DNA from 3 places in the Halobacillus sp. AWH4_228 genome. Region 3 is predicted to be linked to each of the others. Evidence: riboswitches for the same ligand, from Rfam matches in the RefSeq annotation. Region 3 holds a riboswitch; each other region holds the start of a gene.

Region 1 (10,582 bases), 620 kb from region 3:
TCCGTCAATGTCATCCCCCTCTATGTATAAATACGTCCTATCACCTGATTCTTTCCACCTATTATATAGCGTTTTCTATCTATTTTCCATTCATATCCCAGCAGATGAATACGAGCCGACAGCCATGCTGCTCCACGCAGATTGCTTTGTTTCTTCAAATCTTCTGCATAAAAAAGAAAAAAGCCTAAAACACCAGGGTATTTTAGGCTTTTCCTATTACTTCGTCGTTAAGACAGCCACTGTAGACTGACCAGCTTCTGCATGATCACTGTACGATGGTTCAAAAGAGTCGATGATATCGTCATAGTTGGTAATGATGACAGGAGTAATGGTGCTTTTCGCTTTTTCTTTAACCAGATCCATATCAAATGTGATCAAATGGTCTCCAGCTTTCACCTGATCTCCAGCTTTCACGTGACCTTCGAAACCTTCTCCTTCCATTGATACGGTTTCAAGACCGATGTGGACAAGGACTTCAACACCGGACTTCGTTTTGATCCCTACGGCATGGTTGGTTGGGAACAGTTGAACGATTTCTCCGGATACAGGACTGACCACTTTTCCATCTGCAGGTTCAATGGCAACACCATCACCCATCATACGCTGGCTGAATACAGGGTCGTCCACTTCATCAAGAGCGACAACTTTCCCGCTGACAGGAGCAGTCAGCTGCTCTTCTTCATTTTTTTTACCGAATAATTTTTTAAACATACGGCACCGTCCTTTATGTTTTTATAAATGTTAAAGCTAGTTTCACGGTTGTTCATGAAGCTACTTTTACTTTTCCCTGCACCGGAAAGGATAAACGCCGAACAAAACAAAAAAGCCGGACAGGTGTCACGGCTTTGACGCGTTCATCAATCTTCCGAGAGGGACTGATATAAATCATACCAAATATCGTCGACGGCTTCGAGTCCGACGGATATACGGATAAGCGATTCGTGAATGCCCATGGCGTTCCGCTGCTCTTCAGGAACGACCGCATGAGTCATGGAAGCGGGATGCTGGATCAATGTTTCGGCATCTCCAAGGCTGACCGCAATCTTAATGAGGTTCAACCGGTTGATGAATTGTTCCGCTTCTTCCCGTCCTCCGTTCAATTCAAATGCGATGACTCCCCCTCCGGCCTTCATTTGATTCTGTACAATCGCGGACTGCCTGTCATCCTCAAAGCCCGGATAATGCACGTGCTTCACTCTCGGATGACGAATCAGACGAGCCGCTATTTCAGACGCATTCGCACTATGGCGATCCATGCGGAGGTGCATCGTTTTCATTCCTCTGATCAACAGCCACGCATCAAATGGAGATAAGATACCGCCGATGTCCTTCTGCTGGGAAGAAGCAAGCTTCTCCATAAACGACCGGCTCCCTACGACGACACCGGCTACGACATCCCCGTGTCCTCCTATATATTTCGTTGCACTATGAACAACAACGTCGCATCCAAGTTCGAGCGGTCTTTGAAGATAAGGCGTGCAGAACGTATTATCAACTACAACCGGGATGCGGGACAAAGAGGCTGTCCGTGACACCATCTCCAAATCTATGACTTTCATCGTTGGATTAATCGGCGTTTCCACGAAAATACAGGCCGTCCGGTCCGTTATCGTCTGCTTCAGATCCTCCTCTGTCTCCATAGAACAGAAGTCATGAGTAATCCCATACTTCTCTTCCATCATCTTGAGCAGCCCGTACGTACACCCATACAGACCATTGGAACAGACAATATGGTCACCGGCTTTTGTAAGCGCAATAAGGACGGCCGAAACAGCCGCCATCCCAGATGCAAAGGCAAGTCCCTTCCCGCCACCTTCCAAAGCAGCCATTCGTTCTTCAAACTGGGCGACGGTTGGGTTGCCGAGCCTGGAATAAATATAGCCCTCCTCCTCACCGGCAAACCTGCGTGCCCCTTCCTGAGCAGAAGCAAATGAAAATGTAGAAGTTTGATAGATCGGGGTGGTCAGGCTCCCTGTTTCATTATGTCCAGCCTGCTCATTGTGAATCATCTTTGTTTCCATATGTGTCTTTTTCATAACCCTTCCCCTTCCCTTTTCTGTAAGCGTTTACATTAATAGTTTATCAAAAAAGGAGGGAAAAGGCTCCCCCCTTACCTACTATATTCATCACAGAGACTCTTGTTCTTCCACATCGTCTCCGTCCTTAAGTTCATTGAAATGTTCATGAAAGAGCCGCTCCAGCCACTCAAAATCAACTTCTTTAATCCCTTCTGCAAGTGGCAGCGGTTCTCTTCTGTAACCATACGGTTATCCACGTAATGAAGCAGTTCGAAAATAAAGGCCCTTTCCGGATCGATAACGTCGTCAAGAGCAATGGTGTACCCTTTTGATTTCAACTCACGGCACACCTGGATCATCTCGAAACTGAATGACACTTCATCAAGGATCTCAACGACCAATTCTTCAGGGTCGAAGTATTCCGGTATTTTTTAAAACAACAGGTCCTCCATGAAATTAATAAAGCAGGGCTTATCATTGGACAACCGATCCAGTCCGATTGTAACGAAACTGTTCATCAGCACGTCCGATGCTGCCTTGTTCTCATCCATGGGCACAAACTTGTTCTCCTCCCTACTCCGGTATAGAAGCTCATACGTCATCCACCGTCAAAATCGGCTGCCGTGCCACACATACTTCCATCCTGTTTATCACTTCCATCTGATTCCATATACCCACTGGTTATACTACAAAAGTTTCCATACAGGGATCAGGTAGAAGCCTGCAGCCTCATTATGTCATACGATTGTCGAAAACTTATATTTTTTCCAGATACATGATTTGGTAAGGAAAGGAAACACTGTAAGAAAAGCATCTCTCAGGAGGGTTTCTATGACACATTATGAACAGTGGACACAACCTGAACCACTATGGAGAGAAGATACATCCTTGTCTTCCTATGAACCGTTAAAAGAAGATACATCTGCGGAAGTCGCTGTCATCGGCGGTGGTATGACCGGAATAACGACGGCTTATCTGCTCGCTAAAACCGGGAGAAAAGTCATTCTTCTGGAAGCGGACCGATTGATCAACGGCACCTCCGGACATACAACAGCCAAAGTAACGGCCCAGCACGGATTAATCTATCACGAGTTGATTAAACACTTTGGTGAGGAGTCCGCCTCCCTTTATTACCAGGCACAGACAAAGGCTCTCCAAACGATGAAAGAATGGGTCGATAAGTACAATATCGCTTGCGACTGGGCGGAAGAAGACGCTTTTTTATTCGCAACCACCTCTAAAGGAGCATTGAAACTGGACAAGGAGTACGAAGCCTATCAGACGCTGGACATTCCCGGTGGTACAGGTCATACGCTCCCTTTCAGCATGGATGCTGAAAAGACACTCCGCATGAGAAACCAGGCCCGGTTCCACCCTGTGAAATATCTGAAAGCCATCGCTGAGGAATTTGTGAGACTTGGAGGAGAAATTTACGAACAGACGAAAGCGGTTGACGTTACTGAAAAAGACCGCCTTGAAATTAAAACCGGCGGCGGGTCCGTCGTGGCCTGCGAGAAAATGGTCTCCTGCAGCCATTTCCCTTTTTATGATGGAAAAGGCCTGTACTTTTCCCGCATGTATGCGGAAAGATCCTACGTGATCGCTGTCGAACCTGAGCGTGAAGTTCCTGCGGGCATGTACCTGTCCATCGACGAACCGAAACGTTCGATCCGCACGGCTGAGTACAACGGAAAGAATGTTCTGATCATCGGTGGAGAAAGTCATAAGACCGGTCAGGGGGTCGATACAAGCTTCCACTACCGGGCGCTGGAGGAGTTTGCTGCCGTGACGTTCGGCATCAGGAAGAAGCTCTTCCAATGGTCTGCCCAGGATTTGACGACGCTCGATAAGGTTCCTTATATCGGACCGATCACCCGGAAAAACGACCGGATTTTTATTGCGACCGGTTTCCGAAAATGGGGCATGACCAATGGAACACTCGCTGCCCAGCTGATTACCGATTATGTATGCGGGGAAACCTCCTTGTTCCACGAGCTTTTCAAACCATCCCGTTTCAAGTCAGATCCAAGTATGAAGCAGTTCATTTCCCAGAACTTCGATGTAGCCGCCCACCTGGTGGAAGGAAAAGTCGAACTGGTGGAAGATAAACCGAACCGTTTAAAAAAAGGGGAAGGAATGGTTGTCCAGTGGAAAGGACAGAGGGCCGGTGCATTCAGGGATGAGGAAGGACAGCTTCACGTCCTGGATACCACCTGTACCCACCTTGGATGTGAAGTCGAATGGAACAGTGCGGAACATTCCTGGGACTGCCCGTGTCATGGGTCCCGCTTTTCCTATGATGGTTCTGTCATGGAAGGACCAGCCGATCAGCCGCTTCTGAGAATAGCAATCGACAACCATGCGGAACTCCCGTTTCAAAACCTTGGTGATGCAGACCGGCCGCAGGACACGCCGTAATCAATGACAAACGTTTTACCGCTTGTAGAGAAACCATGTGTTTATCTACAAGCTTTTCTCATGCTTCCAGATCACCGCCATTGGTCAGCCGCCCGTATCTTCCGGAGAGGCCATTGGCCGGCCTGTACTTTTTGATCATCTAAGAACCGTTCCTCTTCATAGGTGGCCCTGAAGCGCACCCTTTTCGATTTCAAGGGAAAAGGAGGCACTTCAGGCCTTTTCTTTCCATTCTGTTCTGCAAATGGTGCTATAATGATTCGGACGTACATCGAACAGTTTTTTATGGAAAGGAGGACAGAGATGGAAAATGATCAAAAACTAGGAATCATCTATACATCCGGAGCTTATATTCTATGGGGCATTCTTCCGATTTACTGGAAATGGATTCAAGAAATTTCCGCCTTTGAGATTCTTGCCCACCGCATCGTCTGGTCGTTTGTTTTTATGACGCTGATCATTTTGGTTCTTCAAAAACAGCAGGCGTTTTTCAAAGAATGCCGACGGATTTTAAAGAATAAGCGGCAGATGATCGGAATGACACTGGCATCTGTGACCATCAGTATCAACTGGGTGACCTACATACTTGCTGTCAATACCAACCACGTGGTTGAAGCCAGCCTCGGCTATTACATTAATCCGCTGGTCAGCATTCTGCTCGGCATGATTTTCCTTCAGGAACGCTTCTCGAAAGCCCAGTGGCTCGCTTTCGCTCTCGCTGGAACAGGCGTCCTTTATATGACACTAAAGTTCGGCTCCGTCCCCTGGCTTGCCCTGCTCTTGGCCTTCAGCTTCGGAACATACGGCCTGCTTAAAAAACTGGTGCCGTTGAACGCCATGTTTGGGCTGACCATTGAAACGTTCATCGTTACACCAGCTGCGCTTTTCTTCCTGCTCCAGCAGCTAAGCGGGCAGGGGGCATCCGTAGAATGGGGATTGCTCACAGCACTCCTTGTCTTCGGCGCCGGAGTCGTGACCGCTGTACCGTTACTTTTATTCTCAGCGGGGGCCAAACGGATTCCGCTTTCCATGGTGGGTTTTTTACAGTATTTCGCGCCAACGATTATGCTGTTCATCGGTGTATTCCTCTACGACGAACCATTCACATCGGTGCATGGCGTCGCCTTTACATTCATCTGGGCAGGACTTGCCGTCTATACGATGGCCCGCATGAAGCGCATGAAGAAATACGAACCGAAAGTCACATAAAAAGGTGTTCTCCTGGAGAGAACACCTTTCACCTTGTAGAGGAGCTTCTGTTTCTTTACAAGCTTATTTCTTTCCTACTGCCAGGAGCGGAAGCCCCTTCCCTTTCCGCAGACGAGCCCGCGAGCCGAAGACCCACTTGGTCCAATGGTTTTCTTGACCAAGTCAGCGGAGGCCGTGCCCGCGGCAGGCATCCACCGATAAGCGGAACGTGCCCCCCTCAACATGACATGCGGACAACTCTAACTGGATAGGACGAACTTTTTCTACCAGCGCAGATGGGCAGCAGCATCTTTCCCTGACAAATAGGCACTTTCAAAACGGGTCCGGCCGGCTGTATCATTCGGGCGGAGGAACGCGTCTCCTCCGAGGATGAGTCTGCCGTCTCCATTCACATCAAGACAGGACTCCTTCACAACTTTCTTCGCCTGGGCATACCTCCACCGCTTCAACTGCTCCGACTCCAGGTCGTCCCATGGAAGATAGTTCTCCGCCTTTTCTTTCACCAGAGACATGACATAATCTTCACCGTAGTATTTTCTGGACCAGTCTGCTGTCATATAGACACTGACGATCACATCTTCGGAAATTCCTTTTTTACTATGGTCGACAATCCGTTCCACACCTTCAGGAAGGTCTTGATCCAAATGGCCGTGCTCAGGAAGTTCTGTAGGCTTGTTGAATTCAAACAATCCCACATACGTTGGCTCAAACAGGATCCCTTTCAATTGTTTTCTCACAGGTTCAGGCATGCTCATGGTACTGTTTCTGAAGAGCTCCAGAACCTGGGGCACAGGCATCGTCAAATACAGGCTGTCCGTCTGCCATTCAGAACCGTCTGCACTGTAGACCCTGTATCCCCCGTCATTTTCTAATAATTTCTCGACCTTTGTTTCCAATAAAGTGGGGATACCCTCAGCAAGCTGCTTGGCAAAAGCATTCATTCCGTCTACAGCCGTGTACCGCGGGTGGTCGTCACCGAACCATTCCTTTACCCATCCGGCCTCCACCCAGTGCTGGACTTCTTCTTCAAGTTCTTCTGTACGGACCGTGAAAAACTGGGCCCCGTGGTCCGCTCTGCCGCCCGCAATCCGGCGGGTGGCGAGGCGTCCCCCGACACTTTTCCCTTTATCGACAAGCAGGATATTTGTACGTCCCTGCTTCATCAGACGGCGCGCGGCTGTTATTCCTGCAAGGCCTGCACCGATAATCGTCACTTCATAATGTTCCATCCTTGACCCTCCCCTTCTCTTCTCTTGGGCTTCCTTTGCAGAAAACCCCATTCATCCTATATTTTTTCGACTTCAAGAACTTCATCAAGAATCGGATAAACCGCCTCGACTCCTTCTTCTGCCACCAAACAGGCGACACCGAGAGGCGTTTCCCAGAAAGTCTCTGGAATGGCCGGATTCTTCAAGCCGGCCGGCTGATACAACGAACGGTAAATCCGGTTCAAGTGATCCCTCGTTTCTTCTGCTTCCTTCGGTTTTTCTCCACGGGCGACCAAAAAGACCCAGCGCATCGACTGAAAAAGATTATCGCCCGGCATAAACGTGTATTCTTTAAAAAACTTCAATTGTTTTTCAGCTTTTTCTGTCAGACCTGTTTCCACAGCAAGATCGTCAAGATGGCCATGCAGATGGCGGTACACCATTTGGAAGATTCTTCTTTTTTCGTCCTGCATCACTTTATCTGTATAAATTTCCTGCAGCTTTTCGAAAGCTGATGTTTTCGACCATTCCATCTTCTCATCACCTCTCTTAACCATTTCGCCTTCAAAGGAAGTTAATCCTTCCTGAAACCGAAGGAGGAAGCTTCCCCTTCCACCGATTGATAAAAAAGAGGGAAATCCTTGGTGTCTTCTTTCAAATGCCGTCCCATATGAGGCATCAGCTTATTCCACGCCATAGGGTTGGCGGCGATGGTTTGAAACAATGCCATTTCGTTGTCTGTCCACTTCCGGAGCGATTGAATATAATCCAATGTCAGCTGAAATCCCGGCAGCAGCTGTTCATCCCTTCGACTCTGAAAACGATCCAGGGCTGTTTTCCAATCCACCCCTTCATCCATCTGCTGAAAAGCATCGGCCAGCAGAAAAGACTGTAGAAACGCATCATTGATTCCAAGCCCCGTACTTGGATCTTTACTGTGACCAGCATCTCCAAGGAGGACCCAGCCCTCTCCATAAGCATTCCTGAAAAAGTTCGGCATTCCGGGGGTTCCGATAATCTTTCCCTGCAGAACTGCCCCTTCCATCCTTTTCTTCATTCCGTAAAATTGATTAAACGTTTGTTCAAATGTATCCTGCGGCGCTTTCATCATGTCCGTAAATTCCCCAGGGTGGATTTCAATACCGAGACAATCCCGGTTTTCCTCCATTGGAAATACAAAGCCGATTCGTCCTTCATGCAGGAAAATCTCCGTTACAGGTTCGCTTAACGGCTCCACGCCTGTGTAATAACCGTATAAGACCGGACGGAGAGGCTTCGTTTCCCGATACTTCTCTGCTTCCGTCCAGGCAGCGATGTTCGAGTTCTTTCCATCCGCTCCGGCCACCCACGCTGCACAGGCCTCCCACGCTTCCCCTTCTGTTTCAAGGTGAAGCCCGGCAACGCGCCCGTCCTCTCTGATCAAACCTCTTGCTGACGTACGCGGCATAAAAGTGACGGAACTCAACGCCTCGGCCTGCTCGATCAGAAGAGGGTCCAGGACATCTCGTTTAGGTATAATCGTATAATCCGCTCTCGGTCCTTCTATAAAACTTTGGCCGATATACGTCCGCATCCGGCTCACTTTTCTCAAACCGGTCTTCTCCAGTTTATGAAGGATGCCCAGTTCCTCAAGGAAGCGGGTATGGGACATAAAGTGAGTAGACAGTGTGTCACTCGGAAACGCGGCTTTATCGATCAACAGGACACGCTTCCCCATTTTCCCGAGCAGGACAGCCAGACTTGCCCCAGCTGCCCGGGCTCCTGTAATGATCACGTCATATGTATGATTCATTCCGGTCCTTCCTTTCTTTCTCAACCTGTGTCCCATCATAATCGGTTTCACGCAAAAAAACTACAGCCACAGGAAAACAAGCATAGGAAGCCATAAAAAAATCCCCTGGACGGGGATTTTTTAAAAGGTACGCTCTTCTTCAACTTCGTGATTCTGGTCAAGGATGTACAAGCGGCTCGGTTTGTTCTTTTTCGCGATTTCTTCCGCTTTTTCTACAGCTGTATCACGCTCATCAAATAAATCTGTCGGAGCTACGTCCTCAATTTTTACGAACCATCCGGTTACATCTTTATTTGGTACTACACTATATTCCTTCATGAAAACATCTCCTTCAACATAGACTTAATTATCCATTCCCGCCCTATTATAGATTTAAACACCCTTGTTTCAAGCTGGGAATTGACAAGAGAGCTGGACCCCTTTATAATTTCAAACAAGTCAGATAAATTAAATATTGAAAACTCTTATCGTGAGCGGCAGAGGGACTAGGCCCTGAGACGCCCGGCAACCTTCAAGGAAAACTTGAAAAGGTGCTACATCCTACAGATCAGATGATCTGAAAGATAAGGGGAGGTAAGCATACATAAAAGCCCTCTTCTTACTTACAGAAGAGGGTTTTTCTTTTTCCCTCTACACCGAGGATCAGGATGTCCTGGAAATCATAAGGAGGAATGAAACAATGACCAATTCAAATCATGTATACGGTGATGAAACACAGCTGCTTCACGGTGGACAGGAAGCTGATCCAGCAACAGGATCGCGTGCTGTTCCCATCTATCAGACAACGTCATATGTATTTAATGATACCGATCATGCCCAGAACCTATTCGCCCTGGCCGAACCAGGGAACATCTATTCCAGAATCACAAACCCGACGGTCGATGTATTTGAGCAGCGTGTTGCCCTTCTGGAAGACGGTGCCGCTGCTGTCGCTACAGCTTCCGGGATGGCGGCAATCACGATGGCCGTCCTGAACGTTGCCGGAGCCGGAGATACCATCCTCACTTCCTCCAACTTGTACGGAGGTACGTATAACTTATTCGTCCACACCCTTCCCCGCTATGGTGTGAACGTTGTTTTCGTAGATGGGAACGATCCTAATGCCTTTGAGGAAGCTGTTACACCTGAAACGAAAGCGATTTTTGCTGAAACCATCGGGAACCCAAGCCTGAATGTGCTGGACTTTGAAGCGGTAGCGGATATTGCCCACGCCCATCACATTCCCTTGATTGTCGACAACACCTTCGCCACCCCTTATGTATGCAAACCGATCGCCTGGGGAGCCGATATCGTTGTCCACTCCGCAACGAAGTGGATCGGGGGCCATGGTACAGCTATCGGCGGTATTGTCGTAGACAGCGGGCGTTTTGACTGGAATCACGAAAAATTCCCGGGTTTTACTGAGCCTGATGAAAGCTACAACGGCATCCGCTTCGGTATTGATGCTGGACCTGCCGGCTATGCGGTTAAGCTCCGTGTTCAGATTTTGAGAGATATCGGCGCCTGCCTGAGCCCCCAGAACGCCTTCCTGCTCCTGCAGGGACTTGAAACGCTTCACCTGAGAATCGAAAAGCATGCAGAACAGGCCTATGAGATTGCTGCATACCTGCAGAATCATGAAGGGGTGGATTGGGTGAATTACCCTGGACTGCCGGATCACCCTACTCATGACCTTGCCCGAAAGTATTTGAAAGGCGGAGCCGGATCCATGGTTGTCTTCGGAATCAAAGGGGGACGCGAAGCCGGTCGTAAATTGATCGATCACTCCACACTCTGGTCCCACGTAGCTAATGTGGGTGATGCGAAATCATTGATCATCCATCCGGCATCCACCACCCATCAGCAGTTGAATGAGGAGAACTTGAAAAAGTCCGGTGTTTCCGAAGAACTTGTCCGCTTGTCGGTTGGTCTGGAATCTGTGACTGATCTTATACAGGACT
Region 2 (10,582 bases), 660 kb from region 3:
TCATTGCCACCCGGTCACAGAGCTGTTCAGCCTCTTCCATATAATGGGTTGTCAACACGATAGTGCTTCCCTTCTCTCTCAACCGGCGGATCAACGTCCACATTTCCCTTCTGGCGTGGGGGTCCAGTCCCATACTCGGTTCATCAAGAAAAATGATTTCCGGCTGGTGCAGGGTCGCCAGTGCCAGGGTAACCCTCTGCTTCCATCCTCCTGACAAATCTTCGAAACGGACATTCATTTTCTCCTCCAGCCCCAGCATTTCCACAAGCTGTTGTTTCATTACTTTTCCTGGGTAAAAAGCAGCAAATAAATCCAGGGCTTCTTTCACTTTCATTTTCTTTTGAATGGATGTCGCCTGAAACTGAACACCAATCCGCTGATTCAATTGTTGAAGTTCCTTATTCGGCGTAAGTCCCAGCACATCAATGGTTCCACTGTCAGGCTTCAAAATTCCTTCAATCATTTCCAGCGTCGTTGTCTTGCCCGCTCCATTGGGTCCAATGATCCCAAAAATTTCTCCCTTTTTGACGGAAAATGAGACGCCTTTGACAGCCTGCACTTTTCCGAAGCTTTTGGTCAATCGGTCCACTTTGATTACAACCTCCATTTGCTCTCCACCCCTTCTTCGTCCTTTCTGACCCTTCTTACGTATCACACAGAGATAAGTTTCAGAATAGCAGGAAAAATCACGCGCCTGCTATAGTTCCATCATAAGACCGATGGTTGATAAATTCCTCCAGTTCTGTCCGACACGTCAGATCATCCCAGTCAAATACCTTCGTTCTTTCTTCACCTGCATAAACCTCCATTCAAAAAAGCCGCCTTCCAAGAGAAGACGGCTCACATGTTATTCTTCTTTCATCCATTGTGGCTTACCAAAGCCTTCAAACTTTTCATCCATGATTTCCTCAAACTCTTCCGATTCCACAACTTCCTTAATATCCTTCGTAAACTGGGCATCCAGATCTTCGGTCTTGACAGCTACCCGGTTTCTATAATCATCCGGCATATCTTCGAGGGCGAGAGCACTCAGCAGATCCATCTCGGCAGCAAGCGCATAGTTACCAGGAACCATGGATAGATCCTCGCTGTCCACCAGTCGTGGCAGCTGGCCGGCTTCTACTTCAACGAATTCGATTTCTTTTGGATTTTCTACGATATCGTTCAAAGAGGCACGAAGAGGGTCTACATCTTCCTTCAAAGTGACCAGACCTTCATCTTCAAGAATGATCAGCGCTCGGGCCAGGTTCGTCGGGTCATTGGGAATCCCCATCGTACTGCCTGTTTCAACACCATCGATATTCTGATACTCACTGGAATAAATACCCATAGGTGCTGTTGGAACAACAATGACCTCGGACAGATCCAAATTGTGTTCTTCGGCAAAGGACTCCAAATAAATTTTATGCTGGAACAGGTTGGCGTCAAGATCTCCATTGGCTAACGCTTTGTTAGGCTGCACATAATCCGTAAACTCTTTATTGGTTACTTCATAGCCTTTCTCCTCCAGCAGCGGAGCAATCGCTTCGGTGACCATATCACTGTAAGGACCGGATGTAGCTCCAAAGCGGATGGTTTTCTTCTCTTCTGCATCTGCATTTTCTTCTCCGCCACCACAGGCAGACAAAAAAGTAATGATTGTTAAAGCTGCAAACAAGGTTACGATTTTTTTCATTTTATCTTCCTCCTGAACTTCGTTTCGTCTTGGGTTAACTTTTTTTCACTGTTTTTGCCAGGAAATCCCCAGCGTACTGGACTACCTGAACAAGGACGATCAACACAATAACCGTTGTAAACATGACGAAATTATCATAACGGTAATACCCGTACCGGATGGCGAGGTCGCCGATCCCTCCACCGCCAATTGCGCCGGCCATTGCGGAATACCCGATCAAGCTGATGGCTGTTATCGTTAAACCACTGATCAAGCCCGGCTTGATTTCAGGAAAAATGATATCTTTAATAATCAGCCATGGGGAAGCCCCACATGCGATAGCCGCTTCTATGACGCCTTTATCAATATCCCTGGCGGATGATTCTACAATTCTTGCATAAAAAGGAATCGCTGCGGCCGATAAAGCAACGGAGGCGGCAATCGGTCCTGTTGTCGTACCTAAAAGAAAATTAGTAAATGGGAATAAAAACACAAGCAGGATGATAAATGGAATGGAACGGACAAGGTTTACAAAAATGCCCACAGCTCCTTTGATCCATTTGTTTTCCAAAAACAAGTCACGGTCGGTAACAAATAGCAGCAACCCCAGAGGCAGACCGGCGATAACGGCTACGCCAAGTCCGATCCCTACCATGATCAATGTTTCCATAAATGATTTATTCAGCTCGGGCCACAGGTTGATCAGCTGATCGATCATGATTCAGCACCTCCACTTCATCCAGTATCGTTTTCAGATTTTCCACAGCTCTCCCGACTTCCTGCGGGTCACCGGTTAATTCCATAACAAATGTACCGAGGGCTTTTTCCTGTATATAATCCACATTTCCATGAAGGATGTTTCCCTTGATTTTATAGTTCTGAAGCAGATCCGACACAACCGTATCTCCCGCCTGTCCGCCGGTAAACTTCATCTGGACAATGGTGCCGCGGCTGTTTTTCAGCAGTTCTTCCGGAACATGGAAATCGATCACTGTTCGAATAAACCGCTTTGTCAAAGCATTTTGAGGAGAGGCGAAAATTTCGTAGGCCGCCCCCTGTTCTACCACTTTTCCTTCTTCCATGACCGCACAACGGTCGCAGATTTCTTTCACCACTTCCATTTCGTGTGTAATCAATACAATGGTTAGTCCGAGCTCCCGGTTGATTTTCTTTAATAGTTTCAGGATCGACTGTGTCGTGTTCGGATCGAGTGCGGAAGTTGCTTCATCGCACAGCAGCACTTTAGGATCGTTGGCCAGTGCCCGGGCAATACTGACCCGCTGCTTCTGCCCTCCACTCAATTGAGCGGGGTACTGATCGGCTTTATCGCTAAGACCTACAAGTTCCAGCAGACGCCTGGCACGATCATTGCGCTCCTGTTTTGGTTTACCGGCCGCTTTCAAAGCAAAGGCCACGTTCTCCAAAACCGTTTTCCCCATAGCAAGGTGGAACCCCTGGAAAATCATGCCGATGGACTGTCGTGCTTTTCTAAGGTCCTTTTTGGAGAGAGAAAGCAGATCGATCCCATCGATATAAACCTTTCCTGATGTCGGGCGTTCCAATATGTTCATGCATCGGAGGAGTGTACTCTTACCAGCTCCACTGTATCCGACGATTCCATAGATTTCCCCCTCCTGAATATCGAGAGAAACCTTGTCCACCCCGATCACCTGTTTTTTCTTGGATGTGTAAATTTTACTGAGCTCCTGGATGGAAATCATAACCGTCCTCCTTTACCTAATAAAAAAACTCTCTTCCTTATCAAGAAGAGAGTTTCGCATAACTATCAGCCAAACTCTTATCTCCCGGAATATCATTCCGGCGGATTTAGCACCACTCCACATGGAAGGTTGCTGTGACGTCTACGGGCCTTTCCCTCAGTCACTCTTGATAAGAATTAGTTGTTGCTATTCGTTTATGATTTACAACTTTAACGCATCATTCTGCATTTGTAAACAATTTTCCCAACATTTCATTAATGGACAGGGATGTGCCGGGAAGCCTATTACGTTGTTTAAGTGACTGGAAGAGGAAGGAATAAAAGGAATAACAAAGAAAAGGGAGAGTGAAAGAATGAACAAACAAGGAGAAGACCTGCTTAAAGAATATAGAAATGGCATTGAAACCCTGACCGAACACCTGCCGGAGGCCACAAAAGAATACAATCACTTTACCGGCTCGTTCTTTGAAGACGGAGAACTCAGCAAAGGTACCAAGCACTTAATGGCTCTTGCCATCAGTGTGAAAGATGGAGATGAAGCCAGTATGGCCTATCACATGGATCAGTGCGTCGAAGCAGATTGTTCGGACAAGGAAATTTATGAAACGATGGGTGTATCAGCTGCTTACGGCGGGGGCTCTGCCATGAGTCAGGCCGTCACCACAGGTCTGAACATTCTTCAGGAATTCCGAAACCGTTAAGCTGCAAAACCGGGGGGCCTGCTCCCGGTTTTGTTATTGACATATTATTCTGTCATCTGGATAATGATGGCTATATCATTACCAGAGGTGATCAACCATGAAAAACGTAACTGTACAAGGAGCACCTGCGATTTATAAAGCTGAGCCTGGAATTTTAAGGAATATACCGGAATTGTTGGAAAACCAGGCCTTTGCAAAAGCAGGAATCATTCACGGTGAGCAGTCGTGGAAGGCTGCTCAGCCCTATTTTCCAAAGCTGACGATGCCGGTCCAATCGGAAGCCTATAACGGGGAGTGCTCCCATAAAGAGGTCATGCGTCTCAGTGAAGCCCTGCGGGACTGTGACGTCTTGATCAGCATCGGAGGCGGAAAGGTCCTTGATCTCGGAAAAGCCTGTGCCGATCAATTGAATATTCCAGTCGTGCTCATTCCTACACTAGCCTCAAACTGCGCACCTTGGACGCCGCTCAGTGTGTTTTACGATGATGAAGGGAATTTTGAGGAATACATTATTTATCCACGTAGTACATGGATGCTGCTTGTAGAGCCTGATCTGCTCGTTCGTGCCCCGGAACCTTATCTCAGGGCCGGCATCGGCGATACGCTCGCCAAATGGTATGAAGCGGATGTTCTCACGAGGTCTCTCGCCTCCAAACCGATTTCCGTAGACATTGCGCTGCACGCGGCCGGATTATGCAGGGATGTTCTCATACAAGATGGTACAGAAGCTGTGGAAGCCGTTCGTCAGCAAGCCGTCATACCTGCCTTCATGAGAGTTGTGGAAACCATTATTATGGCTGGCGGTATGGTCGGTGGATACGGGGATAGTTATGGAAGAATCGCCGGAGCCCATTCAATCCATAACGGCTTGACCAAAGTACCGGAAACCCACGCTTTCCTTCACGGAGAAAAAGTGGCTTATGGTATTCTCGTCCAGCTTGCTCTGGAAGGCCGCTTTGATGAAATTGAAGCACTCACCCCTTATTACCAGGAGATGAACCTGCCGGTAACCCTCGATGACTTCAACTTGACCAACAAGGCAGAAGCCATCTCCATAACAGCGGAGCATGCTGTAAAACCGGGGGAATCCATCCGATTAATGAACGTCATGGATGCCGCTCAAGTGGAGGAAGCGATGACCCAGATTGAAAATGGTTAACCGCTGATGCGGTTAACCATTTTCAATCTTCTTGTTGCCTGGTATGGAAGAGCATACCCAAGTGAAGCTACTCCATACAACGATTTATATTTCCTGCCCAAGTCAGCACAGGCCGGGACCGCGGCAGGCATCCACCCGTCAGCCGGACGCGAACATCCAGATGAGAAGGTATGATCCAGGAAAAGATATGTTTTTTTCTAAAGGCTAAGGAAAACGGTCGTTTCCTTTACCCTCCTATTACCTCTCCGACATAAATCCCACTAGCCGCTGCCTGGGACAAGGAATGAGTGACGGATGAGCAGTCTCCGACCAGAAAAAGTCCCGGGACGTCCGTTTCAAAATTCCTGTTGGTTGGAATAACTGGTTCGTAAAATTTAGCATCAAGCCCATAAAGCAGCGTGTCAGGATCCACCGGTTCACCTATCGCTGCTTCAAGAGAGGTCAGGAACTCGATGAGAGCCTCTATATAAATATGTGGCACTTCTTCTATCAGCGATCCTTCGTCAGCGGAAAGAGAAGGAATCACGGAGTTTGCATGAATTGAAGTCGTCCCCTTTCCCTTTTTCAAATCTTCAAGACGCTGGACCACGATTCTTCCCCTCGAACGATTGATTCCTCCAATGACGCGTGATGCTTCTTCCACCGCCTGCTTTAGACTCGGAAAGTAACGGGTGACAAACAAAGTGAAATTCAAATTTTCTCCCGGCACCCCTTGTTCTCGTGAATTCTGACCATCAGGCATGACAAGTCCATGCTGATGTTTTCGAATAATCCTGCCTTTGGGATTCATACAGTATGTGTAGGCCGTAAAACGTGACGTTTTTTTCAAAAGTTTCGTTTCAAATGATTCTTTTAGGAGAGCATCCAGCTGGCCGCCCCGCATTTCCAACCGTATACCCAGGTCCAGCCGCGTCTCCCTCGGTTCGATGCCAAGCGGTTCCGTTATCCGTGTGAACCACTCCCGGCCGCTGTTTCCTGTCGCAAGCACAACTTTTCGACTTAGAAACTCCTCACAATCTGTAACGATACGGAAACCTTCACCCACCCGTGTAATGGAATTGACATGGGTGTTAAAAGAAAAGGAAAGCTTATTGACTAAGTGTTCATATAGGTTTTGAAATACCTCCTTCGACAGGGAAGTACCAAGGTGGCGTACCTCCGTCGTTAAAACGGTCAAGTCACCACAAGCAGCCCTTCTTTTCACATGCTCGTTATCTGTTGAATACATGTCCACACGGTCTCCTCCAAAACCGGTTAGAATGCGGTCCACTTCTTTCATAAGGCGGGCGGTTTCCTTTCCGCCGATTTTTCGTGGAAGCTCTCCACCAAAAGCGTTGGTAAAATTGAATTTTCCCTCTGAATTCCCAAGACCGCCAAAGCCTATGTACTGATCGCAGGCTCCAGAGCACGTGCAAGGTTGTCCATGCCCCTGTGCGCAGGATCTCTCTTTCAACGGTTTTCCTACGTCTACGACTTTCACTTGAAGTCCGGGGTGTTTCTGGACAAGGGTGTAGGCCATAAATGTTCCCGCTACACCAGCACCGACAATGGTCACATCATACATGTTCCTGCCTCCGCTCTTTAATTATTGCGTAGACACACGTGTCTGTCAGATGTTTCCCATCCACGGATCGATCATCATTACGCAACATTCCTTCAAGATGGTAGCCAAGTTTTTCGGGAACCTGCCTGCTTTTTTCATTTTCCCTTTCACATCGGATTTCTACACGCGCTCCACCGAGATCATAAAGAGCCAGCCGCGTTATTTCACGCACGGCTTCCTGCATATACCCATGCCCACTCCATTTGGTGTCGATCCAGTACCCGATTTCAAACTTCGGAATATCCCAGTCAATAGTATGAAGTCCAGTCGTCCCAACAAACGCTCCATTCTCCTTGTGAAAAACAAGATACCGGAGTTTTTTTCTTTCCATAAAATCTACATGGGCCTGCCTGATATTGCTTTCTGTATCTTCAATCGAAGGCATCTCCTGCACAAAAGGAAGCCACGGCTTCAACTCCTGTTCCGACCGATGAACAGCTTCATTAACCGCCGGGCCGTCTCCAGCCTCCGGCCTCCGTAGACGAAGGCGTTTCGTATGCAGCACATAGGGAACGTCGATATGTATAGGATCCAAGGTTTCCTCTCCCCTTTCTCACTAATAGAATACCAGACTGTTAACCTCTTTGAAAAAAGATTTACATTCATCTTATATAAAATAAAAAGAGGAAGAAGGGCCTTCCCCTTCTTCCTCTTTTTATTCATTTATGAAACCGCCGCTTTACCCTTCCCTGCAGCGATACGGCAATAATGGTTTTTGGCTTTCCACCTTTGATACCCGGAATAAAAACCGACCCCCAGACTAAACACGGAGAGAGCAACTGCCATAACCCAGGAAAAATCCGTAGTCATAATAGCCGGAAGCCAAACTTGAGCCGATTGGGAAAATGACGAGCGCAGACTATAGAAAAACGGCCGTTCCAGCCAACGCTCTTCCCAAATCTGCCATAATTGTTCATTCGTCTTACGTGCCATTGTTGTTTCATATAAAAACAGCCCGAAAAAGAGCATGGCAGCAAGATAAATGATTCCAGTCACCGATTCAAAGAAAAGCTGAGAAACCCCCACCAGAAAGGCCATAATCAGAAAGTTGTACCACATGGATTTCCGGCTTTTCATCCGAATGGAAATTTGATCCACGCTTTCTTCATCCAACGCTTTTTCCATAACATGCTCCCTTTCTGCCTTTTTTGTTAGGTTACCAAAAAAATACAGAAAAGGAAAACACCCCTTACATCAAAGGTTCCCTTGTTTTGAATCTGCTGGATACGTACCATCTGCATCGTGTTTTTCCCGCCCCTGTAAAGGTGGATTAAACACACAGATCATCCGCATATCCGTGAAGGCACGGAGCACGTGTTCATCATGCTGATCCAAGGCGTATAAAGTGTTTTTGCGAATGGGCCAGGTCCTTTGATCAGAAACAGTCACGACCTCGCCTTCCCCTTCTATACAGTAGACCGACTCGAGATGATGCTTATACCACATTTTCGTTTCCGTCCCCGCCCTGATTACAGTATCGTTGACAGAATAACCCATATGATCTTCAGCAACAAGTAAACGCCGGCTGATCCAGTTCCCTCCATCCACTTCCCTGTTGGATCCAACAACATCTTCCAGTGCTCTCACTTTCATCTGCCATCCCTCCTTGCCTTACTTTATTCCATAGACACCAACGTAGACCCTTTCATCTGCCATCCCTCCTTGCCTTACTTTATTCCATAGACACCAACGTAGACCCTTTCATCACATTCTCTTTCTGTAAACAAAACAGGCCTGAGGGACCATGTTTCGATGGTTCCTCAGGCCTTTCTGCGAGAAGTGGAATGTGCGCTGTTCAGGCAAGCAGACATGCGTGATCATATAGATAAGCGTATCTCAAATCAATGAAAAGAAAATGCTGGTCGGTTAATGGAAAGCTGAATGTGCGGACCATTTCTTTCGTTTCAATATCCGAGTAAAGGTCCGAAAGAAGACCGGCGTGCGTTTCCCTCATTTTCATCACATTTTCCAGAAAATACGGGCGGAAAGCCCAGTTGGATCCTCTTTTATCCGTTTCCATAAACCAGTCGTCTTCTTTTTTACGGAAGTTGGAGGATACTTGTTGACCGTCCATGTGGCAAATGAACATACGGAAGCTTTCATTGTGAAACTTCTCCGTCACCCCATCAATAAACGCATCGGATTTCTTTGGTCCTTCCCACCTGGCCAGGAGCTGTCTCACCTTGGCTTCCCAATGTTTCACATACTGCTGACGATCTTCCAACAGGCGTTTTTCCCGCTGTACAAAGCCGCTCATCCGTTCTTTGATATCCACCGACAGCGCCCCTTTACCTATGGGGTCGAAGGATGGGTGGGCAAGGTAATATCCCTGATAGAATCTGCTGCCGTGCTTCCAGGCAAAATACAATTGAAAATCATCCTCGATATTCTCAAATAAAAGTGCCGCCCCGATCCGATGGGCGAGCATAGATAACGAGTACATGATATCCTGAAAAGCATCTCCATCCTGTCTGCGGATGATCCCTGTATCAATTTTTAAAATATGGGGTTCCAAAAGTCTGATCCGGTCGATATTCGAGCTCTTTGCTCCAACATGATCCACGGCAATCTGGATACCGTACGTTTTAAAATACAGCAGAAGGTGGTTCAAGGTTTCAAAGTCTTCATCAAAATCATGTTCAGTCACTTCAATGACAATACGACTCAGGTCAAATCCCTGGTCCTTGAATTGAAGGAGCGACTGCAGGAGATCATCCCCATTGTTCACCATCAGCTGCTTAGCATTGCGGTTGATAAACAGCAGACCTTCTGTTCTGTTATCCATCATCATGTGGACCGCTTGAGTGAGGACGACTTGATCGACCTCCACTTTGAATTCCTCCGGCACGTCCGTATCATGGAAAAAGGGACCAAGACTCTCCCACGTCTGATTTTCTTTATAACGGGCCAGCACCTCATATCCGATCACATCGTGATTAATTGCACTGACAATCGGTTGAAAGACAGGCTTTATTCTATGTAAGTTCCCTACAATATCCAGTGGATCCATGAGTCTCCTCCTTTTCACGTCATTCTATTATTATACAATACAAGCCGTAGTCAGCTAAAGCATGTGTTTGACAAGGTGATTTTGCCGCTTCATCCATACAAGCATCTAAGAAAACTCATATACTAAAAGAGATTCTTGAAAGGAGAAAGATTGATATGAAAACCATTGTCATTGACCCGGGGCACGGAGGTACAGATCCAGGTGCCGTTTACCAAGGGTATCAGGAAAAGACCTTTAACCTATCCATCGCCCTCAACGTCCAGCGTTATCTTACGGAGCATTATGAAGTTGAAATTGTCATGACGAGAACGTCGGATGTAACGGTTTCCTTGAGCAGGCGGACGGCGGCTGCTAATTCCGTCAACGCTGATTTCTTCCTATCGATCCACAATAATGCCGCCGGTGGAAGCGGATTTGAAAGTTATATTTATAACGGAACTCTTGCTCCGAATACTCAAGCTTACCAGTCCATCATCCATAACACGATTTATCAAACAGCTTCAAAATACAGCGTGAACAACCGGGGCATGAAGCAAGCCAACTTATTCGTCACCCGCGAAACACAAATGAGTTCCCTTTTACTCGAACTCTTATTTGTCGATCATCCCGACGATCTGTCCCTGCTGAGAAACTCCGCGTTCATCAACGACATATCCAGAGCTATCGCGGAAGGAACAGCCAAAGCTCTACAGCTGCCGAAGCTTTCCAGCACCGCAGCGACTGAGAGCTCCACGT
Region 3 (10,582 bases):
AATGAGTGAATTAAAAGAGATGATTAAAGGTGGCGGATTTATTGTCGAGGATGTAACGGCCGATCAGGTCATTACCCCGGAGGACTTTACAGATGAACATTTGATGATTGCCAAGACGGCTGAAGACTTTGTTCTTGGTGAAGTTGTTCCAAAGATTGAGAATCTGGAAAACCATGAGTTTGAACATTCTGTCGCTCTTTTGAAGAAAGCGGGCGATCTTGGACTGCTCGGTGCCGATGTACCTGAAGAATATGGCGGTCTCCAGCTGGATAAAATCAGTTCATCCTTAATTACGGAGAAGTTCTCCCGTGCCGGCGGGTTTTCCGTCACTCATGGTGCGCACGTGGGGATCGGGTCTCTTCCTATTGTGTTCTTCGGGAATCATGATCAGAAAAATAAATACCTCCCTGTACTCGCTACAGGTGAAAAGATTGCCGCTTATGCCCTGACAGAGCCGGGATCAGGGTCTGATGCACTTGGAGCTAAAACGACAGCGAAGCTTAATGAATCGGGCACCCACTACATTTTGAACGGGGAAAAACAGTGGATTACCAACTCCGCCTTTGCTGATGTATTTGTTGTGTATGCCAAGATTGATGGAGACAAATTCACAGCATTTATTGTAGAGAGAGAGTATCCAGGTGTATCTACCGGTCCGGAAGAGAAGAAAATGGGAATTAAGAGTTCTTCCACCCGTACATTGATTCTTGAAGATGCAGAAGTTCCGGTGGAAAACGTCCTTGGGGACATCGGAAAAGGCCATGTTATTGCCTTTAACATACTGAATGTTGGTCGCTACAAGCTGGCCATCGGTGGTGTTGGCGGAGCGAAACGGGCGATTGAACTGTCTGTGAAATACGCCAAAGAAAGAAAACAGTTTAAAACTCCGATTGCACAGTTCCCATTGATCCAGGAGAAAATTGGTTCGGTTGCCGCAAACACGTATGCCAATGAAAGTTCCGTTTACCGGACCGTCGGGCTGTTTGAACAGAGCATGGGCAAACTTACTGATGAAGAGCTGAAAGACGGGGCAGCTGTTGCGAAGGTTATTGCTGAATATGCGATTGAATGCTCCTTGAATAAAGTGTTCGGTACCGAACTGCTCGACTTTGCTTCCGATGAAGCCGTACAAATCCACGGGGGTTATGGTTTCATGGCGGAGTACGAAGTTGAAAGGATGTACCGCGATTCCCGGATCAACCGTATTTTTGAAGGAACGAATGAAATCAACCGGATGATCGTCCCGGGTACACTGCTTAAGAAAGCGATGAAAGGGGAACTTCCTCTCCTCCAAAAAGCTCAGACACTCCAGGAGGAAATCATGATGATGATGCCGGAAGAACCTGGTTTGGAGCCATTGGAGCAGGAGAAGTATTTAGTTAAAAATGCCAAGAAAATCGGACTTCTTGCCGCCGGCCTTGCCGCTCAGAAGTACGGAGAAAAGCTCGATAAAGAACAGGAAGTGCTCGTCAATATCGCTGATATGGTCGGTGAAATCTATAACATGGAATCAGCCCTGCTTCGTACGGAGAAAGCCATCCATCGTTCTGGTGAAGAAAAGAATAAGCAGAAGCTCCTCTACACGCAGGTGTATGTACAGGAAGCCTTTAACAGAATCGAGGCCCATGCGAAAGAAACGTTGATTGCGTCTGAAACCGGCGACTCCCTGCGTATGATGCTTGGTGCTCTTCGTAAACTGACACGTCATACACCGACGAACGTCATTCCGAAGAAGCGGGAAATTGCCCAGGGATTAATTGAGTCCGAAAGATATTACGTATAAATCAGTGACCAGCCCGCACTTGAAAGTGCGGGCTTTTGGCATGTAGAGAGGAAGGGATCCTCTCCTCACAGGGACATTCAATTTTCCCGGGAAAAAGTGTTTTTGGAGGCATTTGAATAAAGAGAAGGAAGGATGTAAAAGAATGAAAAAGGAATTGGAGGGAAAAGTAATTTTCAATGAAAAGATTGTCTCCATTGTGATAAAATAAGACGTAACAAGTTGGAAGGAGGAGGAGCATATGCCTGTTACCTTCTACTGGTACCCAAACTGCGGTACTTGTAAAAAAGCGAAAAAATGGCTGGATGATGAAGGGGTTCCTTACGAATCTGTACATATTGTTGAACATCCCCCTTCACAGGAAGAGTTGAAGGACCTCACGGCCAGGAGTGAACGACCGGTTAAGAAATTTTTCAACACCAGTGGGAAGAAGTATCGGGAGTTAAACCTGAAGGAAAAGCTGAAAGATGCAGATGAAGAAGAAATGCTGCGCCTGCTCGCTTCAGACGGGATGCTCATCAAACGGCCCATCGTCACTGATGGAACAAATGTCACTGTTGGTTTCAAAGCCGATGAATTTGAAAACGTCTGGGGCCGATGAGCAGAACATTGGAAATAAAAGCAGAAGGCTTTTATGTTTATAACTGTCATTAAACAAAAACAAGAACTGTGGAGGTAATCGAATATGAGCTTACCAAAAGATCTACGTTATTCTCAGGAACACGAATGGGTGAAAGAAGAAGGAGAAAAAGTCAGAGTCGGAATCACGGATTTTGCTCAATCTGAACTTGGCGACATCGTTTTTGTTGAGCTTCCTGAAGTGGGAGAAGAACTAAAAACAGACGAGCCTTTCGGAAGTGTGGAATCTGTAAAAACCGTTTCCGAATTATATGCACCGATCAGCGGTAAAGTTGTAGAAGTGAATGAAGATTTGGAAGACAGCCCTGAGTTTGTGAATGAGTCTCCTTATGATAAAGCCTGGATGGTTGTTGTTGAACCAAGCGATTCTTCAGAAGTTGAGCAGCTGATGTCTTCTGAAGAATATGAAGCGATGATTGATGAAGATTAATCAAAACAAGTAAGCCCGTTGTACAGGCAGGACTGATGATTCCTTGTCTGACATGATCGTGCTTGATCTTAATCATGTTCAGACCATGCCATATGGCATGGTCTGTTTCTATATAGTAGGTGATGAAGATGGATGGAGAACGGATTTTGATTGTTGAAGGGATTACAGATAAGAAGAAATTGAACAAAGTACTGGATGAGAAAATCGAAATCATCTGTACCCATGGGACGCTCGGTATTGAGCGAATGGAAGAAATGATCTTTGAACATAACCTGGATGAACGATCGGTCTATATCCTTGTGGATGAAGATGATTCCGGTTTTAAACTACGGAAGATGCTGACAGAGGAACTTCCGCACGCAGAGCATATTTATATTGATAAAGCCTTTAGAGAAGTGGCGGCTACTCCCGAGCCGGAACTCGCCCGTGCCCTGTTAAGCCGTCATTTCAGCGTGAAGTCGATGTATTTAATTTAGGAGGAAGCTTTGCAGAATTTAATACAAAATGAGGCAGCCTGGGTGCTGTCCTCGGATGAAAAAACGATGACATTTATTCACAGCCCTTTTTGCGGGACGTGCCACCTTGCCCGCAAGATGCTGATAACGTTGGAAGAGATGTATAAAAAAACACTATTCTCGGAAATGAACGCCTCTCTGCATCCTGCATTGATGGAACAATATCGAGTGGAAAGTGTTCCATGCCTCTTGATTACCCATAAAGGAGAAGTTCTTGAAAAGGTCTATGCTTTTCAATCCGTCCCACACATGTATGAAAAGATCATTCCCTATCTATAACCCGCCTTTATTCCCCGGGAAATGACAAGATAAAAACGGTAAAAAACCCGTCCTGCATAAACAGGGCGGGTTTTATTCATCGGCCGTATGACCAGTGATAAGCGGGTGGGAGGCCTTCCGCTGTTTTGATGATTAAACAATTTCCCCCAGGGACTGGACGATATCGAGAAAGGAAGCTTTATCACCGAACGATTCGTGGACCCTGCCTTCCTGATCTATGATAATAGTGGAAGGGACGCCCTTGCAGCCGAACGTATCGTATAAGCTTCGCCCATCATCAATCAAGGTAGGCTGGTTAAGAAATTTTTCAGCATATTCCTTTCCGGCATCAGGGCTGCGTTCACGACCGGGAACGTTAATCGTAACCAGCTCCACTTTTTCTTTGTCCATCGTTTCAAAGAGCTGCTCTTTTTTAGGTAAGTCTCTCCCACAGTCAGGACACCAGGATGCCCAGAAAGTCAGGACGATCACCTTTCCGAAATGGTCGCTCAGACGATAGGTGGAGGGCTGATTTATATAAGAAAGCTCAAATTGAGGAGCACGTTCCTTCATGATTTCATCTCCTTACTGTAAAAATATACCTGATTATTATCTTTGACGTCCGTATAGACTCCATGCTAACATAACATATAATTTCACAGCGACATCATAACTTATCCAGAGTGGTGGAGGGACTGGCCCTTTGAAACCCGGCAACCGGCAAAAGCACGGTGCTAAATCCTGCGGAGCGTAAAGCTTTGATAGATGAGATCCACTAAAGTCTCTTCTATTTTAGGAGAGACTTTTTTGCATATCCAGATGTTCTTCTTTTCTGAAAAGTAGCTCATTTATGTTGACACGCTGGTGGCAGAGTGCTAAAATCCACTTTGTAGTTATGAAATGAATTAAAGCAGTAATAATTTAATAAGCTAAAATCTCTTATCCAGAGTGGCGGAGGGACTGGCCCTACGATGCCCGGCAACCAGCAGGTGTAACCGACCTGTCAAGGTGCCAAATCCTGCAGAGCATAACAGCTCTGACAGATGAGAGAACAGAAGATACATTGTTATTGAAACGCCATTCTGTTCTCGAACAGAATGGCGTTTTTTGAATGGGAGGGAACACATCATGATTACAATTAAGGATCTTTCTAAAGTTTTTCAAACGAAGGATCGGGAAGTGAAAGCTGTTGATGGCTTAAGCCTTACAATAAATAAAGGGGAAATCTACGGTGTCATTGGTTATAGTGGAGCGGGTAAAAGTACTTTTATCCGGCTGTTGAACCGACTGGAGGATCCAACAGAGGGCAGCATCCACGTCGGTGATCAGGATTTAACGGGCCTCAGTAAGAATAAACTGCGTATCGCCCGCCAGGATATCGGAATGATTTTTCAGCACTTCAACCTGCTTTGGTCCAGAACGGTTTATGATAACATCGCTTTTCCGTTGGAAATTGCCGGTGTACCAAAGGAAGAACGGAGCAAAAGAGTGAACGAACTGATCGATCTGGTCGGTTTATCCGGCAGAGGAAACTCCTACCCATCCCAGTTGAGTGGTGGACAGAAACAGCGTGTAGGAATTGCCAGGGCGCTGGCCAACAACCCGAAAGTCCTCCTTTGTGATGAAGCGACATCCGCTCTGGATCCGGAAACGACAGACTCCATATTGGATCTTCTTGTAGACATCAATGAAAAACTCGGACTGACCATAGTTTTGATTACTCACGAAATGCATGTCATTCGTAAGATCTGTCATCAGGTGGCAGTCATGGAGCAGGGGAAAATCGTTGAAAAGGGAGATGTTCTGGACGTATTTCTTCATCCAGATCAGCCAGTGACGAAGAAATTCGTCGATCAGGTGATGGGTGATCAGGAAAAAGAGCACTCTCTGAAATTGATCAAAGATAAGTACCAGTCCGGAAAAATTGTCCGGCTGCATTTTGTAGGAGAGAGTACCAACCAAGCGCTGATCAGTGAGGTCTCCAGGAAGTTCGTCCTGGATGTGAATATTCTTCACGGGAAGATCACGCAGACGCAAAAAGGAGCTTACGGAACGATGTTTGTTCAGTTTGAAGGAGACGATGAGGAAGCAGCCCGGGCAATCGAATATATACGCTCGACTTCTGTGGAAGTGGAGGTGAACCCGGATGCTTAATGGATTACTGCCAAACGTACGCATGGAAGACATGATTACAGCAACAAATGAAACGTTGTATATGACTCTGATTTCCGTAGCCGGCACATTTATCCTCGGGATTCTGCTCGGCCTGCTGCTTTATTTATCTGGTCCGGGAGGGCTCTGGCAGAACAAAGTGGTCAATGCAGTGACAGCTTCTGTCGTAAACATTTTCCGTGCCATTCCTTTTATTATATTGATCCTGCTTCTGTTCCCGTTTACAGACTTCTTGATTGGAACGATCCGCGGTCCGAACGCAGCCCTTCCGGCGTTAATTATCGGAGGAGCTCCGTTTTACGCGAGACTTGTTGAGATTGCATTGAAGGAAGTGGAAAAAGGTGTCGTAGAGGCAGCGAAGGCGATGGGGGCTAAATCATCAACGATCATCTTCAAAGTCCTGCTGCCTGAATCCATGCCTGCCCTTATTTCAGGAATTACGGTGACCGCCATTGCACTGATTGGTTATACCGCCGTGGCGGGTGCGATTGGTGCCGGTGGTCTTGGAGACTTTGCTTATTTCTACGGTTTCCAGCGTAGTAATTTTGATGTGGTCTTCATTTGCACGGTGCTTATCATTATTATTGTGTTTATTTTCCAATTCATCGGTGATTATGCTTCCCGTAAATTGGACAAAAGATAAAAAACAAAAGGGAGAGATTATTCATGAAAAAAATCTGGACAACAGCGGTTGCGCTGTTATTCGTTCTTGTTCTTGCCGCCTGCGGTTCTTCTGAGGAAGATTCCTCCAGCGGTGAAGGAAATACGGAAATTACAGTAGGAGCAACAAGTGTTCCTCACGCTGAAGTTCTTGAAGAAGCAAAGCCGCTTCTTGAAGAAGAAGGGATCACGTTAAATATCGAGGAATACCAGGATTACATCCTTCCAAACCAGGATTTGGCCGAAGGACGTATTGATGCAAACTATTTCCAGACGATTCCTTATATGGAACTTCAAGAGCAGGATAATGATGATTACGATTTTGCCAATCTCGGCGGGATTCACATTGAGCCGATCGGTGTGTACTCCCAAAAGTATGACAACCTTGAAGACGTAGAAGAAGGTACCGAGTTCGTCATGAGCCGTTCTGTATCCACCCACGGTCGTGTATTGACACTTCTTGAAAAAGAAGGGTTGATCAAACTGGATGAGAGTGTAGAAAAAGTGGATGCCACGGTCAATGATATTGTCGAGAACCCTAAAAACCTTCAGTTTGATACCGGCGTGGACGCAGCCGGCCTTCCTGAAGTGTACAACAAAGAGGAAGAAGTCCTTGTAGCGATTAACACGAACTACGCGATTGAAGCGGACCTTGTACCAAAAGATGATGCGATCATCCTTGAAGGGACAAACTCCCCTTATGTGAACGTCATCGCTGCTCAAAGCAAAGACGAGGACAACGAGGCACTGAACACGCTAGTGGAAGTCCTGCGTTCTGAAGACATTCAAACCTTTATTGAAGAGGAATACGAAGGAGCAGTTATCCCTGTTTCCGACGATTCTGAATAACGGATAAAATAAGTGACTGCGGTTGATACTAACCGCAGTCACTTATTATTTATGGGAGGTTTTAACATGCAGGATCAGAATATGACGTGGACGCAGACATATTTACACGATTATAAAGAAGGAATGGGTGTCTTTGCGGAACACATGCCTGAAGTCGCCCACCAGTTCAGTCAATTTTCCCAGGAATGTTTTAAAGCCGGAGAGCTTTCACAAAAAGACAAGCAGCTGATGGCTCTCGGAATCAGCATCGTGGCCCAGGATGAATACTGTATGATCTACCACACCAAAGGCTGTGTCGATCAGGGAGCTTCGGAAAGAGAGATCATGGAAGCTTGTGGAGTCGCCGCAGCTTTTGGAGGCGGAGCAGCTCTCAGTCAAGCTGTTACCCTTGTCCAGGACGCCTACAGTGATTTAACGAACAACGTTAACTAATTGAATTATTAGAAAATTAAAGAAAAAGTAATGTATTAAATGGAAATGCAATTATTAAACGCTTACATCGGTCCGCGGGTCCGCATATGAATGAAAATGCGGTTTCAGAAGATTTTATACAGGGTAGAGGTTTGTGGTAACCTAAATTGTGTAAATAATCTGAAAGGGTTGATTCGTTATTAATGACCATCTGCAGTTGAATTTCACCGCTGAAATGGAAAAGGCAATGCATCAGGCTCACAATACGAGTTATGCGGAGTACAGCCGTAGACTGGACACTCGGCTGGAAGTAGAACAAAAGCGTCAGCGTGAATTCGAACAAACTCAGAAAATGCATGCCCAGGTGGACCGTCAATTGCATAGATAATGTTTAGGAACGAATCAATCAGGTGGCTTTAGTCACCTGATTTTTTCATGTTATACTAATGTAGGAAAGTGAGAATGAACATGTATCAATGTCCAGGTTTCCCTCTCCTTTTACCAGTGGGAAAAAGTTGATTACAAATAAAAAATGATTTAAGATTATAATGAGAATAAATTGAGAATGAATGTTTGTTTTCAGTCTGACTGGACATTCGATAATAATAGATACTGGAGGTATACATTATGGCAGGATCAACATTAGAAATTAAAGATCTTCACGTAGAGATTGAAGGTCAGGAAATCCTTAAAGGTGTAAACTTAACAATCAACGGCGGTGAATTCCACGCAGTTATGGGACCAAACGGAACAGGTAAGTCCACGTTGTCCTCTGCAATCATGGGTCATCCGAAGTATGAAGTAACCAAAGGTGAAATCATCCTTGATGGTGAAAACGTACTGGAGATGGAAGTAGACGAGCGTGCGAAAGCCGGCTTGTTCCTGGCCATGCAGTACCCGAGTGAAATCAGCGGTGTAACCAACTCCGACTTCCTGCGTTCTTCCATTAACGCTCACCGTGAAGAAGGTGATGAAATCTCTCTTATGAAATTCATTAAAGAGATGGACAACACGATGGATACACTTGAAATGGATAAGAACATGGCTCAGCGTTACTTGAACGAAGGTTTCTCCGGTGGTGAGAAAAAACGTAACGAAATTCTGCAGCTGATGATGATTCAACCGGCGATTGCCATCCTGGATGAGATTGATTCCGGCCTGGATATTGATGCTCTTAAAGTCGTTTCCAAAGGGATCAACGAAATGCGCAACGACTCCTTCGGCTGCCTGATCATCACTCACTACCAGCGTCTATTGAACTACATCACTCCTGATAAAGTACACGTGATGATGCAGGGTCGTATTGTGAAGTCCGGTGGTCCGGAGCTTTCCCAGCGCCTTGAAGAAGAAGGATACGACTGGATCAAGCAGGAGCTTGGCATCGAAGACGAAACGGTCAACGCGTAATAAGATAGGAGGGTAACCATGACAGTAGAAGTCACACTACCATACGACAAAGAGTATGTTACAAACTTTTCCCAGGGTCTTCAGGAACCTGAATGGATGAAGAACCTTCGTCTAAGTGCTCTGGAGAAATCAGAATCTCTTCCATTACCAAAACCAGATAAAACCAATATATCCAAATGGAACTTCACGGAATTCGATCATCACGTAACGAGTGATAAGATTGAAAATCTTGACGATCTTCCAGTTGAAATCAAGGACTTTTTAGATCAGGAAAAAGAACAGCAGAACCTTGTAATTCAGCGTAACCATACCGTTGCCTATGCAGCGATTGAACAGCAGCTGAAGGACAAGGGTGTCATCTTTACAGACATGCTGACAGCTGTCCGTGAGCACAGCGATCTCGTTGAAAAGTATTTCATGAATGATGCGGTGCACGTGGACGAACACCGTTTGACTGCGCTGCATGCGGCTCTAGTGAACGGCGGGATTTTCCTTTATGTTCCAAAGAACGTTCAGATCGAAGAACCGATTCAGGCGATTTTCTGGCAGGAGGATCCTAAAGCCTCTCTCGTTAACCACATTCTTGTTGTGGCAGAGGAAAACAGTTCTGTTACGTATGTGGAGAACTATATTTCCCACAATAAAGAAGAAAAAACTTCTTCCAACATTGTGGCAGAAGTGATCGCTAAAGACGGAGCGAAGGTTTCCTTCGGTGCGGTGGATAACTTCGAAGCCGGAACGACAGTTTATGCGAACCGCCGCGGTGTAGCCTATCGTGATGCAGTGATCGAATGGGCTCTCGGCCAGATGAATGAAGGAGATACCGTCTCTGAAAACATCACGCATTTGATCGGTGACAACTCCCATTCCAATGCGAAAACAGTAGCCATCGGCCGTGGAGCGCAGAAGCAGAACTTTACAGCGAATATCACCCATTTCGGAAAAGGGTCGGATGGATATATCCTTCAGCACGGAGTTATGAAGGACAAAGCCTCTGCAATCTTTAACGGAATCGGAAAAATCGAACACGGCGCCAGTAAATCCAATGCCGAGCAGGAGTCCCGTGTACTGATGCTCAGCAAAGATGCACGTGGTGATGCGAACCCGATCCTTCTTATTGATGAAGATGACGTTACCGCTGGTCACGCTGCTTCTGTCGGCCGTGTGGATCCAATCCAGCTTTATTATCTAATGAGCCGTGGAATCTCTCGCTTTGAAGCGGAGCGTTTGATTATTCACGGATTCCTGGCACCTGTGGTAAATCAATTGCCTGTAGAGGCGGTAAAACGCCAGCTTAGACAGGTAATTGAAAGGAAAGTCTATTAATGGATGTAAAAGCTGTACGCGAACAGTTCCCAATCCTTCAACAGGAAGTGAATGGGCATCCGCTCGTGTACCTGGATTCCTCCGCGACTTCCCAAAAACCCCTTCAGGTGATTGAGAAGCTTGATGAATACTACC

Evidence for each region. A riboswitch is a leader RNA that binds a small molecule or an ion and turns the genes downstream of it on or off. The one in region 3 is predicted to bind S-adenosylmethionine.
Region 1: linked by a shared signal. The riboswitch ahead of ACXADP_RS03195 (O-acetylhomoserine aminocarboxypropyltransferase/cysteine synthase family protein) and the one ahead of ACXADP_RS06180 (methionine ABC transporter ATP-binding protein) in region 3 are both predicted to bind S-adenosylmethionine.
Region 2: linked by a shared signal. The riboswitch ahead of ACXADP_RS09675 (methionine ABC transporter ATP-binding protein) and the one ahead of ACXADP_RS06180 (methionine ABC transporter ATP-binding protein) in region 3 are both predicted to bind S-adenosylmethionine.

What each region holds. Positions count from the first base shown of each region.
Region 1 is NZ_JBSWTE010000001.1:634,140-644,721, reverse strand. It holds gene ACXADP_RS03250 (glycoside hydrolase family 32 protein) at 1-14, opposite strand, end outside; gene ACXADP_RS03245 (PTS sugar transporter subunit IIA) at 217-711, opposite strand; gene megL (methionine gamma-lyase) at 858-2,036, opposite strand; gene ACXADP_RS03235 (hypothetical protein) at 2,111-2,356, opposite strand; gene ACXADP_RS03230 (hypothetical protein) at 2,450-2,575, opposite strand; gene ACXADP_RS03225 (FAD-dependent oxidoreductase) at 2,850-4,436, shown strand; gene rarD (EamA family transporter RarD) at 4,737-5,642, shown strand; gene ACXADP_RS03215 (NAD(P)/FAD-dependent oxidoreductase) at 5,906-6,871, opposite strand; gene ACXADP_RS03210 (hypothetical protein) at 6,928-7,383, opposite strand; gene ACXADP_RS03205 (FAD-dependent monooxygenase) at 7,425-8,642, opposite strand; gene ACXADP_RS03200 (DUF2188 domain-containing protein) at 8,763-8,960, opposite strand; SAM riboswitch class I at 9,104-9,212, shown strand; gene ACXADP_RS03195 (O-acetylhomoserine aminocarboxypropyltransferase/cysteine synthase family protein) at 9,322-10,582, shown strand, end outside.
Region 2 is NZ_JBSWTE010000001.1:1,914,043-1,924,624, reverse strand. It holds gene ACXADP_RS09690 (ABC transporter ATP-binding protein) at 1-607, opposite strand, end outside; gene ACXADP_RS09685 (MetQ/NlpA family ABC transporter substrate-binding protein) at 848-1,675, opposite strand; gene ACXADP_RS09680 (methionine ABC transporter permease) at 1,710-2,375, opposite strand; gene ACXADP_RS09675 (methionine ABC transporter ATP-binding protein) at 2,332-3,375, opposite strand; SAM riboswitch class I at 3,450-3,551, opposite strand; gene ACXADP_RS09670 (carboxymuconolactone decarboxylase family protein) at 3,728-4,075, shown strand; gene ACXADP_RS09665 (iron-containing alcohol dehydrogenase family protein) at 4,173-5,234, shown strand; gene ACXADP_RS09660 (NAD(FAD)-utilizing dehydrogenase) at 5,461-6,798, opposite strand; gene ACXADP_RS09655 (GNAT family N-acetyltransferase) at 6,791-7,372, opposite strand; gene ACXADP_RS09650 (hypothetical protein) at 7,501-7,962, opposite strand; gene ACXADP_RS09645 (ectoine synthase) at 8,032-8,430, opposite strand; gene ACXADP_RS09640 (EAL domain-containing protein) at 8,633-9,847, opposite strand; gene ACXADP_RS09635 (N-acetylmuramoyl-L-alanine amidase) at 10,003-10,582, shown strand, end outside.
Region 3 is NZ_JBSWTE010000001.1:1,254,159-1,264,740, forward strand. It holds gene ACXADP_RS06150 (acyl-CoA dehydrogenase family protein) at 2-1,783, shown strand; gene ACXADP_RS06155 (arsenate reductase family protein) at 2,022-2,381, shown strand; gene gcvH (glycine cleavage system protein GcvH) at 2,466-2,849, shown strand; gene ACXADP_RS06165 (toprim domain-containing protein) at 2,978-3,325, shown strand; gene ACXADP_RS06170 (thioredoxin family protein) at 3,335-3,643, shown strand; gene ACXADP_RS06175 (TlpA family protein disulfide reductase) at 3,776-4,195, opposite strand; SAM riboswitch class I at 4,294-4,394, shown strand; SAM riboswitch class I at 4,559-4,672, shown strand; gene ACXADP_RS06180 (methionine ABC transporter ATP-binding protein) at 4,751-5,776, shown strand; gene ACXADP_RS06185 (methionine ABC transporter permease) at 5,769-6,437, shown strand; gene ACXADP_RS06190 (MetQ/NlpA family ABC transporter substrate-binding protein) at 6,461-7,303, shown strand; gene ACXADP_RS06195 (carboxymuconolactone decarboxylase family protein) at 7,370-7,735, shown strand; gene ACXADP_RS06200 (YuzK family famiily protein) at 7,962-8,102, shown strand; gene sufC (Fe-S cluster assembly ATPase SufC) at 8,342-9,121, shown strand; gene sufD (Fe-S cluster assembly protein SufD) at 9,140-10,447, shown strand; gene ACXADP_RS06215 (cysteine desulfurase) at 10,447-10,582, shown strand, end outside.